3 regions of the Virgibacillus sp. Bac330 genome follow, and region 2 is predicted to be linked to each of the others. Evidence: predicted binding sites of a transcription regulator. Region 2 holds the regulator's gene; each other region holds the start of a gene.
What was found. The regulator LexA, encoded in region 2, represses DNA repair genes until DNA is damaged. The targets are predictions, from matches to a motif close to CGAACATATGTTCG.
Positions count from the first base shown of each region.

Region 1: D9780_RS03565 (YhjD family protein) is a predicted target of LexA. The motif match lies at 2,010-2,023, and genes of this name have one in related genera.
Region 3: uvrB (excinuclease ABC subunit UvrB) is a predicted target of LexA. The motif match lies at 2,050-2,063, and genes of this name have one in related genera.

Region 1 covers NZ_CP033048.1:816,973-821,858, reverse strand. The annotation lists gene addB (helicase-exonuclease AddAB subunit AddB) at 1-51, opposite strand, end outside; gene lepB (signal peptidase I) at 407-958, opposite strand; gene D9780_RS03570 (TVP38/TMEM64 family protein) at 1,014-1,670, opposite strand; gene D9780_RS03565 (YhjD family protein) at 2,044-2,439, shown strand; gene D9780_RS03560 (competence protein ComK) at 2,375-2,905, opposite strand; gene D9780_RS03555 (fatty acid--CoA ligase family protein) at 3,140-4,675, opposite strand.
Region 2 covers NZ_CP033048.1:1,848,417-1,853,302, forward strand. The annotation lists gene tkt (transketolase) at 1-260, opposite strand, end outside; gene D9780_RS08650 (DUF896 domain-containing protein) at 361-594, opposite strand; gene D9780_RS08655 (YneB family resolvase-like protein) at 783-1,427, opposite strand; gene lexA (transcriptional repressor LexA) at 1,706-2,329, shown strand; gene D9780_RS08665 (MerR family transcriptional regulator) at 2,389-3,210, opposite strand; gene D9780_RS08670 (dihydrolipoyl dehydrogenase family protein) at 3,480-4,820, opposite strand.
Region 3 covers NZ_CP033048.1:2,406,036-2,410,921, forward strand. The annotation lists gene uvrB (excinuclease ABC subunit UvrB) at 1-1,978, opposite strand, end outside; gene D9780_RS11285 (MGDG synthase family glycosyltransferase) at 2,482-3,636, opposite strand; gene D9780_RS11290 (YkoP family protein) at 3,749-4,360, opposite strand; gene D9780_RS11295 (PDZ domain-containing protein) at 4,624-4,886, opposite strand, start outside.

The DNA.
Region 1 (4,886 bases), 1.0 Mb from region 2:
GCGACCGCTTTTCCCTGTACCTACGCGTCCTGTTATAAAACGGAGGCCCATCACTCACTTCCCCTTTCATGGTTAAAAATTGATTTATCGACAGCTTTATGACAAAAAGGTATATGATCAGATTTAAATCCCTGCAATGATCATAGATCATGGGGGATTAGCCTAACGTCCACGATCTTCTCCTATACGTATAAAATAGAAAACGGACAGAAGACCCTTTCCTTAGATGAAGACCGGGATCGTCCGTCCGAACTGACTTTATAATTGTTGCTTATGTCTTTACCATTCTAGTATATCATGTTTGAAAAGAAGCATCTTGCTGTAGATGAAGAAGGTGTGACTGGCATCCATATTTGCACAACATCTTGTACAACTATCATAATGACACCAATAACGCTATTTCCCACTAGTTACCCAGACTTAGACTAGCTTGAGAAATAGGCCAATATTTCACATCTACTTTGCCTACCAACTGTGTCTGTGCAATAAATCCAAATACACGGCTATCCAAACTTTCCCCACGGTTATCTCCCATAACGAATAGCTTCCCCTCTGGCACTTTTGTCTCTCCAGTTATTTCTTCCAGCGAGAAGTTTTCTGTATATGGTTTATTACTTAACGTAGCTTGCGCATATTCTTGCAAAAAATCTTCCTCAACATAATTCCCATTTATATATAATTTGTCATCTTGGTAATAAATCGTATCCCCTGGAATTCCAATTACTCTTTTCACGTAATCTTCTTTCTCATTAGCACGAAAAACAATCACATCAAACCGATCGACTTCCGTTAAATCATACACAAATTTGTTTACCATTAGCAGGTTCCCATCGTCCAAAGTTGGCTCCATCGATTCACCTTCTACCACATAGCTGGCAAATAAAGCTGACTTGCTAACAAACATAATCATGGCCCCAAATAAAATAACAAAGACCACTTTCCGATATTTATTTTTCATTTTCATCTTCCTCCAGAGTAAATTCTACTAATAGCTTACCCTAGAAACAGATGTTTTAATCTTTTCTCATATCAGATTCTTCGCGCAGCTCCGCTTTTTTCTGTAATCGCTTTTCAATATATTTACCAATCATCCAAAATAACATGATACATATTCCAACAACAATCGTTTTCACCGGATTCTTGGCAAATTCCATAATACTTGAGCCAACATAAGCAATGGAGAAAATCATGACGGATTTTCCCATAATTACGGCTAAGATAAATTGTTGGGTACTAATTTTAGACAATCCAGAAACAACATTAATAACAGATGACGGAGAAAAAGGAAAACACATTAATAAAAACAGTGGTCCAAAACCATGCCTTTCTAGCCATGCAGTTACTCTCTTTACCTGTTTATTTTTACGAATTATTTTAAATACTTTTCGATCACCTAACTTACGAATAATTAAAAAGACGAGAATAGCACCTATTGCTGCACCTGCCCAAGATAAAATGAACCCTTCAAACAGCCCATAAGCAGCAGCATTGGCAAAAACGAATACAACTAGCGGCAAAAATGGAAAAAACGCCTCAATAAATGGCAACAGGATGCCAGGGATAGGGCCTAGATTCTCATAATTTTTTAATAGTTGCGTAATGTAATCATCAAAAGTTTCACTATCAAAAATCATTTCCCAATCGGATAGTTGGATGTCTAATAAAAGCATGTAGTAAATCTCCTCGATAATATGAATGTTATTTTTCTAGTTTTTTCACATAATAATGATATCTCCATGTTTTCCTATAACAGACGATTTCATACTGAGAAAAACGTCGGTTATACGATAAACTTAAAACTTTACACATTCCTATAGTAATTAAAAGATGAAATGATAGACAAAGTAAAGCTTGAATTAGAGGTGTTCTCTTTAACCCCTTGAAGAATGGTTAGTACTTTCTATTTTAATAGAAAAATCGCCATGTGCAAAGTCCTATCACTTATATCGCCACTTTCTTTTCTTTATGAATTGAATTTTTTTATGGTTATCGCATATACTAGCAACAAAGGAACGTACGTTCTTTATAGAGGAGGAATTCTTTTTGCGTTACTTAAACGAAGATGAGTTAACATTGGCGTCACGCTTCCTGTTTCTTTCCATGACGATCTTAGTAATTCAACAAGATATTTATTTTCTACAGACTGGTTCATTCAAAGCATTTAAAATAAAGGAATCCTATCTAGAAGTTTTAACAAGAATGGAACAGCTTGCATTTCAGGAGCGAAAAAACTTACGGAAAACGATGCAGAAAAAACGAATACAAGTTGTAAAGTTGGAGAAAAATGATTCCTTTTCCTCTTATTTGTTTATTTGTCGAGGACGTGAGGAAAAACGCAATTATTTCAACCCTGCTATCCGAAAAAAAGTGAAACTTATATTTGAGGAGTTGATGAAAAAGTCGATTCTGAAGGAGCAATGTGCTTCTTTAAAAACTTGAGTCGGTTATTTAATAAATACCGAAATTGAGCTGTTCGCTGTATTTGGTTTATCATCGACCCATAGGAAATGTCTAATTCAATAATTTTTCCATTTAGAAAGATAATTTCCGTCCCATATTCGTGCTTCCTTTGAACTTGTTCGATATGGGAATGGGCGATCCATGTACACTGAGAGCTCGAAGGAGAAATCGTTGGAAAAAAATACATGCCGCTTAATGGATCAATTGTAATGGGGGCCTTATGGGTAATACCGCAAACATCACGCGTTCCATCCTGTCTTCCTTTTAAACTGCTGCCAAAATACTTACAAGCGTGATCCATCACCTTACTTGGGGAGCAACCGACTGCATATTCTTCCTGATCTTCAAGCACCATCGTCATTGCTTTGTTATTGGAGTCTCGTCGAGCGACCAAAGCAGCAGTAAAAGGGGTGATTTCGGGAGGATCTGTGTAGAAGTTAAACATGTTTTCATCCTTTCTAGAAGAAAAGAAAGTGGCTTCTTTACTAAAATACCAAACTTCTTCAAAAAAAGAAATAACAAAACTCATTTTTTTCTAATTATTTTATTTTGTTTGCCAATTATTTTCACCATTTCATCAACAAAAATAGAATAATGTCTATTAAAAAATGCCATGTCGTTAGAAAAACTTAGCAACTTGCCACCTGTTTAATGGCAAAAGCTGCTAAGTTTAGACTTATCATTGAAGTACTTGTTCCCGTAAGTTTTTCCTTAAAATTTTTCCAGTAGTATTCTTTGGTAATTCATCTAAAAAAATGATGTTTGTAGGGATTTTATATTTTGCTAAATACGTCTGGCAAAATGAAATTAATTCCTCCGCGGTTACGCCATTTTCATCTGTCACAACAAAGCATTGTACCGCCTCACCAGTTTCTGGATCAGGCGTACCTATTACAGCTACTTCTATTACATTTGGATGCCTATAGAAGACTTCTTCCACTTCACGAGGATACACATTATAACCACCTACTAAAATCATATCTTTTTTCCGGTCAACGATAAAGAAATAACCTTCGTCATCCATTCGTGCCATATCTCCCGTATATAACCAGCCATTTTTTAAAGCAGCTGCTGTTTCTTCCGTAAGCTTATAATAGCCTAGCATTACATTGGGACCGCGAACGATTAATTCCCCAACCTCGCCAACAGGCACTTCTCCACCCCATTCGTCTACAATCTTGTTTTCAACCCCTTGAATACTGCAGCCGATGGATCCCGGTTTACGTGGTCGATCTAACGGATTAAAACAAGTTACCGGTGAAGCTTCAGATAATCCATAGCCTTCAGATATGGTGACATCAAAAGCTTGCTCAAATCCCTTTAACAAAGCTACTGGCATGGAAGCTCCTCCAGAAATACAGAACCGGATCGTTGCAAATGGATTTTCTTTATCTTCGCGCTTTGCTTGCAATAAATAATTATACATCGTCGGTACCCCAGCAAAAATAGTTGCTTGATAGGTTGTACTTAATTCAAATACGGTAGAAGGTGAGAATTTTGGTAAAACGATAACTGTCCCGCCATTCATCAAAGGTGCATTAAGGGAAACCGTTAAGCAAAACACATGAAACATGGGTAAAGCAGCAATTACTTTGTCTTTATCATTTATACTTAAATAATCTGCAACATCTTTTGCATTGGAATACAAATTGTGGTGAGAAAGCATGGCTCCCTTTGGTGTACCAGTTGTCCCAGATGTATATAAAATAATGGCTAAATCATCACTTTGCAGGTCTGGTTGGTCGAAATACGGATCTCCTAATTGTAGCACCTCAGAAAAAGTGTGCAATCTTTCTCTCTCCATCGGTATTGGTTGTTCTCCTACCCGAGAATCACAAACAATGTAATTAGAAATACTTAGTTCCCCATCTATCGCCTGAAATTTTTCTAGCAATCGGTCTAACGTTATTACCGCCTTGACATCTCCATTATGTAAAATATAACTCAGTTCACTTGGTGTATATAATGGATTAATCGGAATAACCACTAACCCCAGCCTTAGAGCACCATATAAACCAATAATGTAATAAGGGCTATTTCCAACAACTAAAGCAATGTGATCACCTTTTTTATAACCAATTGCTGCTAACCCAGAAGCAAATAAAGTCACAGCTTGATCGAGATCCTTATAACTCGTTGGCTGATGCTCAAAGATATATGCTGGCTTATTCGCATATTCTTGCGCAGTACAAGACAATTGCTTACTTATATTCATAAAACTCCCCCTTGTCTTAGAAAAACTCGGATTGGCGACAGACCTTCGTTTTCCTTTTGCTATAAACTAATCCATTCCATCCTTTTCTCTAGCACAATAAAATGAATGAATAATCATTCATTTTATTGTGAACAAATACATTCTCCCCATATCTAACTAAACTATATGAATCGTTGCATAATTCAATTATATATGAGGTTCTTTATCATTT
Region 2 (4,886 bases):
TCCATGGATACTTGGTAACCAGATAAATGTAGTAAACTGTACAATAACATAGATCCATGGCCTGCTGATAAAATAAAACGATCACGATTAAACCATTTTGAATTTTTTGGGTTATGGTTCATAAAGTCAGTCCATAACGTATAAGCCATTGGCGCTGCTCCCATTGGGAGACCTGGGTGCCCAGAATTTGCATGTTCAATAGCGTCAATAGACAATGTCCGGATTGTATTAATAGATTGCTGCTCAATTGTATTTACCATTTCAGTAAAAACTCCTTTCATAATCATGCCTATACTCATTCTATAATGAAACCTATTTTGCTACAAGTGAAATCATGCACTTATAGCAAAATAGGTATTACTACTTATTGTTGTGCTTTTTTTGTAAATCTTTTACTTTTTTCGGTGTTACATCATTTCCCTCTGGATCAACTACTTTCATTGTTTTAAACTGATTTTTAAATGATTTTCTTACACCCTGTAAGTATTCCTGACGTAATTTTTTTTGTTCGTTTTGTTCAGAAATAGTTAGTCCGTCCGCTTTAGATTTTCTTGCAAGCTCATTAATACGTTCGATCTTACCTTTTGATAGCATCCATCTACCCTCCCTCAGCATATATTTTCATTCCGTTAAATGTTAAGTTTTCGTTGACAAAAATTGCACTTTCTTTCATTGTACAAGAGATGTCATTGAGATAAAATAGGTGTGCTTATCAACATGATTTATTTACAGTACCATATAAAAAAGAGAAGGGCAAAGAACTTGTCCTTCTGAGAATAATTTTATTTTTGTTTGCTTTTGTATTCTTGATAGCGTCTATGGACAGTAGCCTTTGATACATTGTAACCTAGACCATTTAATGTATTAGCAATTTCTTTAAACGTCAGACCAGTTTGGCGTAAATTAATAACTTCTTCAACAGGAAATTCTAATCTTTGCCTTCCTGGGGCTTCATTTCTATTCGAAAGATTTAAAGTAGGATCATAACCTTTTGCAATCGCCTGCTTCATCCCTCTTTTTATCTTCATATTATGTATTTTGCGTTGATACTCCTCCACAATTCCAACGATCTGCAACACCATGGAATCTGCTTCCGATAACTCTAACTTTCCTCCATGAAAACTTGTATAAATTGGAACATGTAATTTCTGCAGCTGGTGAAAAAGGGCAATTTTTGTATTTCCCCTACCTAACCGAGTCTCGTCTTGAATCAATAAACAATCTGCCCTTTTTTGAGAAAAAATCTCTAACATCTTAAATATCCCATCTCGATCGATACTATATCCGCTCTCTTGCTCTTGTATACAAGCGACCACAGCAAGTTGATATTCAGCTGCCAGTTTAACCAACTCCTGTTTTTGTCTTATTAATGATGTTTCTTGAGTTTCTTTGTCAGTACTTACCCTACAATATACAACTGCCTTCACAATGTTTACTCCTTCTATCATATTAACTCATTATAATAGAATAATATAAGAAACCTAATGTTAATGCAAAAGCTACAAGATAGAATGCGTCTGTTTTGGTCAGTTTTTGAAACATCTAATAGCCCTCCTTATACAATATAGAACTTTTGTTCGTTTTATACACTTATTATACTCGAACATATGATCTTGTCAAGCGTTTTTTCGAACGAATGTTTGCGCGAAGTTTTATCTAATGGTAAACTAAGGTTAATTAATATTATGTGCGAGGTGATAGATTCATGACTAAACTTTCCAAAAGGCAACAAATGATTTTAGATTATATAAAAGATGAAGTAATGCAAAAAGGTTATCCACCATCTGTAAGAGAAATTGCCAAGGCTGTGGGTTTGGCATCTAGCTCGACTGTTCACGGGCATTTAGCTAGAATTGAAGACAAAGGCTATATTAGACGCGACCCTACAAAGCCAAGAGCAATTGAGATCTTACATTTGGAAGAAGAGAATCCTATTCCAAAAGAAGAAGCACTTTATGCGCCTGTTATCGGAAAAGTAACAGCAGGATTACCTATAACAGCTGTAGAAAATATTGAAGAATATATTCCACTTCCTGCAAATACAGCTAACCCTGATGATAGTCTATTTGTTTTAGTGATTGAAGGAGAGAGTATGATTGAAGCCGGAATTTTAGATGGAGATATGGTAATCGTTAAACAGCAAAACACAGCACAAAACAGTGAAATTGTTGTTGCAATGACAGCAGATAATGAAGCAACCGTAAAACGTTTTTTTAAAGAAAAAGATCATATACGATTACAACCAGAAAATGCAACGATGGAGCCGCTTGTATACGATAATGTAACCATTTTAGGGAAAGTTATTGGATTGTATCGACATATACACTAAAAACTGCCAATTGGCAGTTTTTAGTGTATAAATATTGGGTTACTATGAATTTTGTTCTGTCAATATTCCCCTGTATAATGAACAGGACAATAAATATGCACATAGTAAACGGGGCTCTTTTCCTTAATTTGCGAAAGGTAAAACAATGAATAACAGTATTCTTCGAGGCACAACTGATGCGTAGTGGCATGTTGCTTTGCTTCTTTCAAGATTTCTTGCATCTTTCTCATATTAGAGAAGGGATTGCCTACAAAATTATAACGAAGTGCTGTTGGAAAACTAATTTTTTTGATATCTTGATCGATACTAGAAATAATGTTAGAGCAATATACTTCTCCTTTTTTAGGATGATGAAAATCCCTTAAGTTGTTTTGATAAACAATCATCAAAGTTTTATTCCAAAAAACATCTTCTTGGGAATCATACAGGTTGGATTCATTAATATTGAATCCTTTATCATCAGCTGTAAAGTTAAATCCTTTACAAGTAAATATGTAATTATCCTTAACTACTTCCCACATATTTGGTTTTGTTTGAAAAGAGGCTAGTCTTCTATTTAACTCTTGTAAAAAATAAATTTTTTTATCTAATAACTCTCTCTCTAGCAATAATGTCTCTAAATAAGTCTCGTTAAATCCCGATACATCTGTCAAATCTTTATAATCAAGCCAGTTCTTAATTGCTTTTAAAGGTACACCTAGTTCACGCAACCAAGTCACATTACTAAACTTTAAAGCATCATTCAAAGAATAATACCTATATCTATTATCTTTAACAACAGAAGGAGTAACTAAATTCTCTTTATCATAATAACGCACTGTGTCACTAGACACCCCATGAAATTTGGCTATGTCTCCTGTTTTAAAATATTTTTCAGCCATATGTTAAAAACTCCTTTGTTTTGTCTTTAAAAGCGACTAGCATAAGGTGTGTAGATGTTATCTAACATACTATAGAATACGTTACAATTCTAAATTTATCAACGGACGTTACACAACTTAATAAGACAAAAAAGGAAGAAAAAATTGAAAAAGACCTGTATAATGAATACAAGTCTTTTTCTCTAGTACTATAAAAGGGTACCTGCTTGAATTCGTTTATTCAAGACTTGAGGTTAACATATGGTATTGAAGAAACGCTTTTATTTCAATTACTCAGTAGCTACGTTGCTTAACTGTGTCAGAATTTCACTATAAGACGGATATGGATGAATTGTATCTTTTAGTTTACGGAAGGGAATATGGAATGTTTTCATAAGTTGCAATTCGCCTAATAACTCACAGGCTCTTTCCCCTAAAATACTCGCTCCAATTATAAACCCATCTTGATCACAAATTATTTTGGCTTCTCCAGTTGTCTTTTGATCAACAACAGCCCTATCTAATTCAGAATAGCTTACTGTATAAACATTAAACTTGTCTTGAAATTTCTCCCTTGCTTCATTTTCAGTCATCCCTGTTCTAGCCAATTCTGGATGTGTGAAGGTGCACCAAGCTGGGTGTTGCTCTATGGGGGTATGCATTTCTAAAAATGCATGTCGCATTGCCTGTTTAGCTTGAAAGCCAGCCATATGAGAAAATAAATAAGGACCAACCGCATCTCCTACAGCATAAATGTTGCGAACTGAAGTTTCATTATATTCATTAACTTCAATGCCTTTGTTAGTATAGCAAATCCCCAAATCATCTAAACCAATATTTTCTATATTCGGCTTTCTACCTAAGGCAAACAATATATGTTCTGCTTCAATATGTTCAAGTACATCGTTCCTATTTATAGTTAGTGTTGTAGTACCATTTGCTTGTTTTACTTCAAGCGCCTTCGCAGATGTATACAGTTGCACCCCTTCCTCTTCCAACGTACTCTGGAGCTGGTGTGCTAAGCCCTTTTCCTCTCTAAACAAAATACGGTCAGCCATTTCAACTAGTTTTACTTGCACTCCTAACCGTTGAAAAGCTTGCGTTAATTCAACACCGATAGGGCCGCCCCCTACAACGATTAGATTTTTTGGTAAATCTTCAAGCTGAAAGACGTTCTCATTTGTTAAATAGTTAACCTGATCAATTCCTTTAATAGAAGGGATAAGTGCTCTTGATCCAGTGGCAATAACTATATTTTCAGCAGTAATGATTTTATCGACTACACGTATGCTATGTTGATCGTTAATTTTCGCATCACCTTGAATATATTCAATACCTGCAGCCTGTAATTGCTCTACTGCCTCCGCTTGATGCGCTTTTTTTATTAATTGACGAACTTTACTCATTATTTGCTTCCCATCGACTTCAATGTTGGCATATTTTTTTGCCGTATGAATTTCATCAGCAAGTTGAATAATTGCTTTACTTGGAATACAACCCGCCCAAGTACATTCTCCGCCTGGCTTATATTTGTCAACTAATACAACTTTTTTTCCCATACTAGCTGCTTCCATAGCGGTGTTTAGACCACCTGCTCCTGCACCAATTATTGCTACATCATATGTGAACATTGTACAACTACTCCTTTATCTATAGTTACTATGTTTGTAAGTATAAACTATGGAACGATTCCAGAG
Region 3 (4,886 bases), 560 kb from region 2:
TTCCTGCTTTCAGTTCAAGTATGACATCTCGAAGTTCAGCTGCTTTTTCAAAATCTAATGCTTTGGCAGCTTCCTTCATTTCTTTTTCCATATTCGCTATTACTTTTTCTTTATCCTGCTTTGCTAGCTTTGTAACACTTTTTGTTTTGCTTTCGTACGTTTCTTGGTCTTCAGCAGCAACAGTTGCTCGAATCACATCTCGTACGTCTTTCTTAATCGTCGTAGGAATAATACCATACTTTTCGTTATAAGCAATCTGCTTTTCCCGTCGACGATACGTCTCATCAATGGCTATTTGCATCGACTTCGTAATTTTATCAGCATACATAATAACCATGCCATTTTCATTACGTGCAGCCCGTCCCATCGTTTGAATAAGGGACCTTTCTGAACGTAAAAATCCCTCCTTATCCGCATCTAAAATTGTTACTAAAGATACTTCTGGAATGTCAAGACCTTCACGTAATAAGTTTATTCCAACGAGAACATCATATTTACCAACACGTAAATCACGAATTAATTCAATTCGCTCCAATGTTTTAATTTCTGAATGCAAGTAAGCAACTTTTATACCAAGTTCTTTTAAATAATCAGTTAGATCTTCCGACATTTTTTTCGTTAACGTGGTGACTAGCACACGTTCGTTTTTCTCGGAACGTTTATGAATTTCCCCGATTAAGTCATCAATTTGTCCTTTAATTGGTCTTACTTCTACCTCTGGATCTAAGAGACCTGTTGGTCGAATGATTTGTTCTGTCATGACTGGCGAATGCTCTTGTTCGTATGGCCCTGGTGTGGCAGAAACATAAACAAGTTGGTTCGTAGCTTTTTCGAATTCTTCAAAGCGTAACGGGCGGTTGTCTAGCGCTGACGGCAATCTGAATCCATGATCTACAAGTACTTGTTTTCGCGCTTGATCCCCGTTAAACATACCACGAATTTGTGGGAGTGTGACATGTGATTCATCAATCATAACTAGAAAGTCATCAGGAAAGAAATCAAGCAATGTATATGGTGTCGCACCTGCTTCGCGCAAAGTAAGATGGCGTGAATAGTTTTCAATGCCTGAACAGAAGCCCATCTCATGCATCATTTCCAGATCGTAATTCGTCCGTTGTTCTAAACGCTGTGCTTCTAGTAATTTCCCTTGATCTCGTAACTCTTTTAAACGCTCTGTTAATTCCTTTTCAATATTTTTAATAGCAAGCTTCAATTTTTCCTCTCGCGTTACGAAGTGAGAGGCTGGAAAAATAGCAATATGCTCTCTATCGCCAATAATTTCCCCTGTCAATGCATCCACTTCACGAATGCGGTCGACTTCATCACCAAAGAATTCGACGCGTATACAGTGTTCCTCTCTAGAAGCTGGAATTATCTCCACAGAGTCGCCACGCACTCGAAACGTCCCGCGTTGGAAGTTAATATCATTACGAGCGTATTGAATGTCTACAAGTTCACGTAATAGTTGATCTCGATCCTTTTCCATGCCTGTCCGAATGGAGAGTACTTGACTTTTATATTCTTCAGGAGAACCTAATCCATAAATACAGGAAACACTCGCAACAATTAAAACATCTCGTCGCTCGAACAATGCTGATGTAGCAGAGTGCCTTAGTTTATCAATTTCATCATTTATACTCGCATCTTTTTCAATAAATGTATCGGTGGATGGTACATAAGCTTCAGGTTGATAGTAATCGTAGTAGCTAACAAAATACTCCACCGCATTATTAGGAAAGAATTCTTTAAACTCACTATATAGTTGACCGGCTAAAGTTTTATTATGCGCAATCACTAAAGTTGGCCGATTAATCTCGTTAATTACATTCGACATAGTAAAAGTTTTACCAGTTCCTGTTGCGCCTAAAAGTGTTTGGTGCCTTTTTCCTGCCTTAATACGTTCAACAATTTCTTTAATTGCTTGTGGTTGATCACCTTTTGGTTCATATTTGGCAACTAGTTCAAATTGATTTTCCACTAGCTTCTCCTCCGATCCGTCCATAACTAGTACTTATTTTATCATAAACCTTACATATGTTAACAGAAAAACGAACAAATATTCGTTATTGTAATAAATTCCCTTCAGCTAAAGGCTAACATATGCTTTATGAATTGCTAATCAATAAGTATGTTTAAGCTTCATATTGTAATTAAACGCAGGCTCCTTTGATAATAAAATAAATGCATGATTTGTTCTTTTATAGCAACTTAAACCTTGGAAAATTATCATTTATTACTTACTCCCGCGAAGTAGTAATTGTTTCATATAATCTTGATTGCCTTCATTTTTCTTGTACGCTAAATCACGAAATTCGTATACTTTCCTCTAGTAAAAAAAGCATGCAGATAATATCCTCTCTACATGCTTCAAACATCTTTACTTTTCCCCTAAAAAGCTTACCTATTATCACAGCTATTATCTCTATACTTGACTCGCTATTATTTGCTTGGCTTCATCTATGTGGATTATTTTACGCCATCTTATATATAGGAGATACTATTTCCCCCTTTGTGGTTTGTTTGTTGTGTAATCCGTTTTATAATGGATGCTACAGAATCTTGCTCTCTATTTTCCAAGTAGTTATGCAACTGTTGATACAGTTGTTGTTGCTTGTAATCATTTGAAAAATAATCCATTATTTGCTTGCCAATTGGTTTGTTTTTATCAATTGCTTGTACTAAACCTAAACGTGTTAATTCCTGCAAATTAATTCTTTCCTGGCCTGGTAAAGCGTTGTATATAAACAGCGGTTTCCGCTTCACAAGACACTCGCTAACGGTTACACCACCAGGCTTCGTTATAACAGCATCTATACGGTCATACAATTGATTCATTGTTTGCTTAGAATGCAAATAGCGTAATGGTGTTATATGACAACATTTTTTAGAATGAAGCTTTTGATATAACTGCTCATTTTGTCCGCATAAAACATACAGATGTACCCGAGAAGATAAATTTAATTCATTTAGCAAACATTCTAAATCTCCCGTCCCTAAACTACCCCCAGCTATTAGCATTTGCAGTCCCTCTTTTTGATTTTGATTGCTAGCCGTATAATAAAAACATGGGTGAACAGGGATGCCAGTAACAAATATATTACTTTCCTTTACACCACACTGTATTAAATGTTTTTTCATGGAAAGTGTCGGAACGAAATGATAGTCAATTCCCTCTATCCCCCATAAAGCATTTATAAAAAAATCTGTATACACATTTACTGTAATAGCTTCTATTTTTCTTTGTTGCTTTAAAACACTTGCCATATTGGAAGGTAAAGCATGTGTAAAAAACAGTATCTTCGCTTCAGCTTGCTGTACTACCTTTTGTAGTATTGGACGAAATAAAGTTTCATAATGCCATTGTCTGGTTCTTTTTTTAGTCCCTTGTTTATAAACTAAAAACGAGTATAAACGGTCATATCCTTCCGGGAAATATTTGATCCAAGTTAAATACGTAGAAGAAACTAACTTTTCTATACTTTTATACCCATAACTAAGTATGTCCACCTTTTCATACGGATGATTTGGATAAATGCTTTTGTACTCAGCAATTAGTGCATCTGCTACGTGGTGATGCCCGCTTGGAATTTGTAAAAAAGGAAGAAATAATGCTTCTGATGGTTGGATTTGCCTCATTTGTTTCATCCTATCGTTCGTTTTTAAAGTGAGTTCAATCGCAAAGACTGTATTTCCTACTGTCTAGGCTTAAAAAAATCTATGCTTAAAGATTAAAAAGTAAAATTTTTCATTAACAACGATTCCCGTATTTCATTAATAACTTCCCTTTTGACATAAATAAATAAACAGGTTTTATTGATTTTTTTCCAGTTAAAAAGCTAATCGGGAATAATGTTATTTTCTTGAAAATACGATAAAATTTATTTTGCAAGGCTTTCTCTTCAAACCCTAATTTCTTTCCACCTTTTGATAAATTAGTAATTCCAATTATCCCTTTTACTCTTTCCTGTTCCGCGTGATTTTCAATATATGTTGCTAAACTCGGCATTGCTTGTTTTACACTATGATAGATAATAACCGCTCGTTTCATGTCATTCGACTGTTCCGAGAGTTTTTTAAGTAATTTAACATTATGCAAATGTATCTTTACTAATAAATCATCCTTCTCTATTACGGTCCCATCAGACAGAACCATTTTAGCACCTTTATATTTTGTTAATCGAGCTCGTAATAGCGTCCTTTTTTGGTTTGGCCCAACAATATATGTTAGCCTAGAGCAAGTAAAATAAATTGGGTCGATACTTCCCCAAAAATACAGAAAGCAGTTGCGCATAAACATGAGCCACTCAACTCCAACACTTTTTATATTAGCTTGCAACATTTTTTCAATATTATTACCCATCGGCATAAAAGCTCAATAATCGGGTTAACGCTATTCTTTAATAAGGAGAGGTTTACACCTCATGAGTGTTGACACTCTCACTAACACTGTTCAGGTAACATCTTGAAATAGGCGTTTTACAGCACTTATATTTGAAGTGAAAAGCAACCAGAAAAACCTGACTTATCCCAGCATTAACAAAGAGAATAAGACAGGTTCATGCGATAGCTATTTGGTTCATTCATTTCGATTACGCGTTAAACAAAAGGTTAACATTTAATAAATTATCTTTCCCCATTACTTACATTAAAATGCTCATGATCGTGTGGGGTAGAGGCAAATAATAGTCCTAAACCATGATGATCACTCTCATACCATGCCCCTTGTAGTAATTCTATTTCTCCTTCTCGATTAATAATTTCCAACTTAAAAAAAGCTCCACTCGTTTGCAAGGCGTGATAAAACGATCCAGGTTGATTCACTTTCTTCCCGTTTACTTTAGTGATCAACGTACCTACGTGAATACCTAACCGATCAGCTGGAGAAT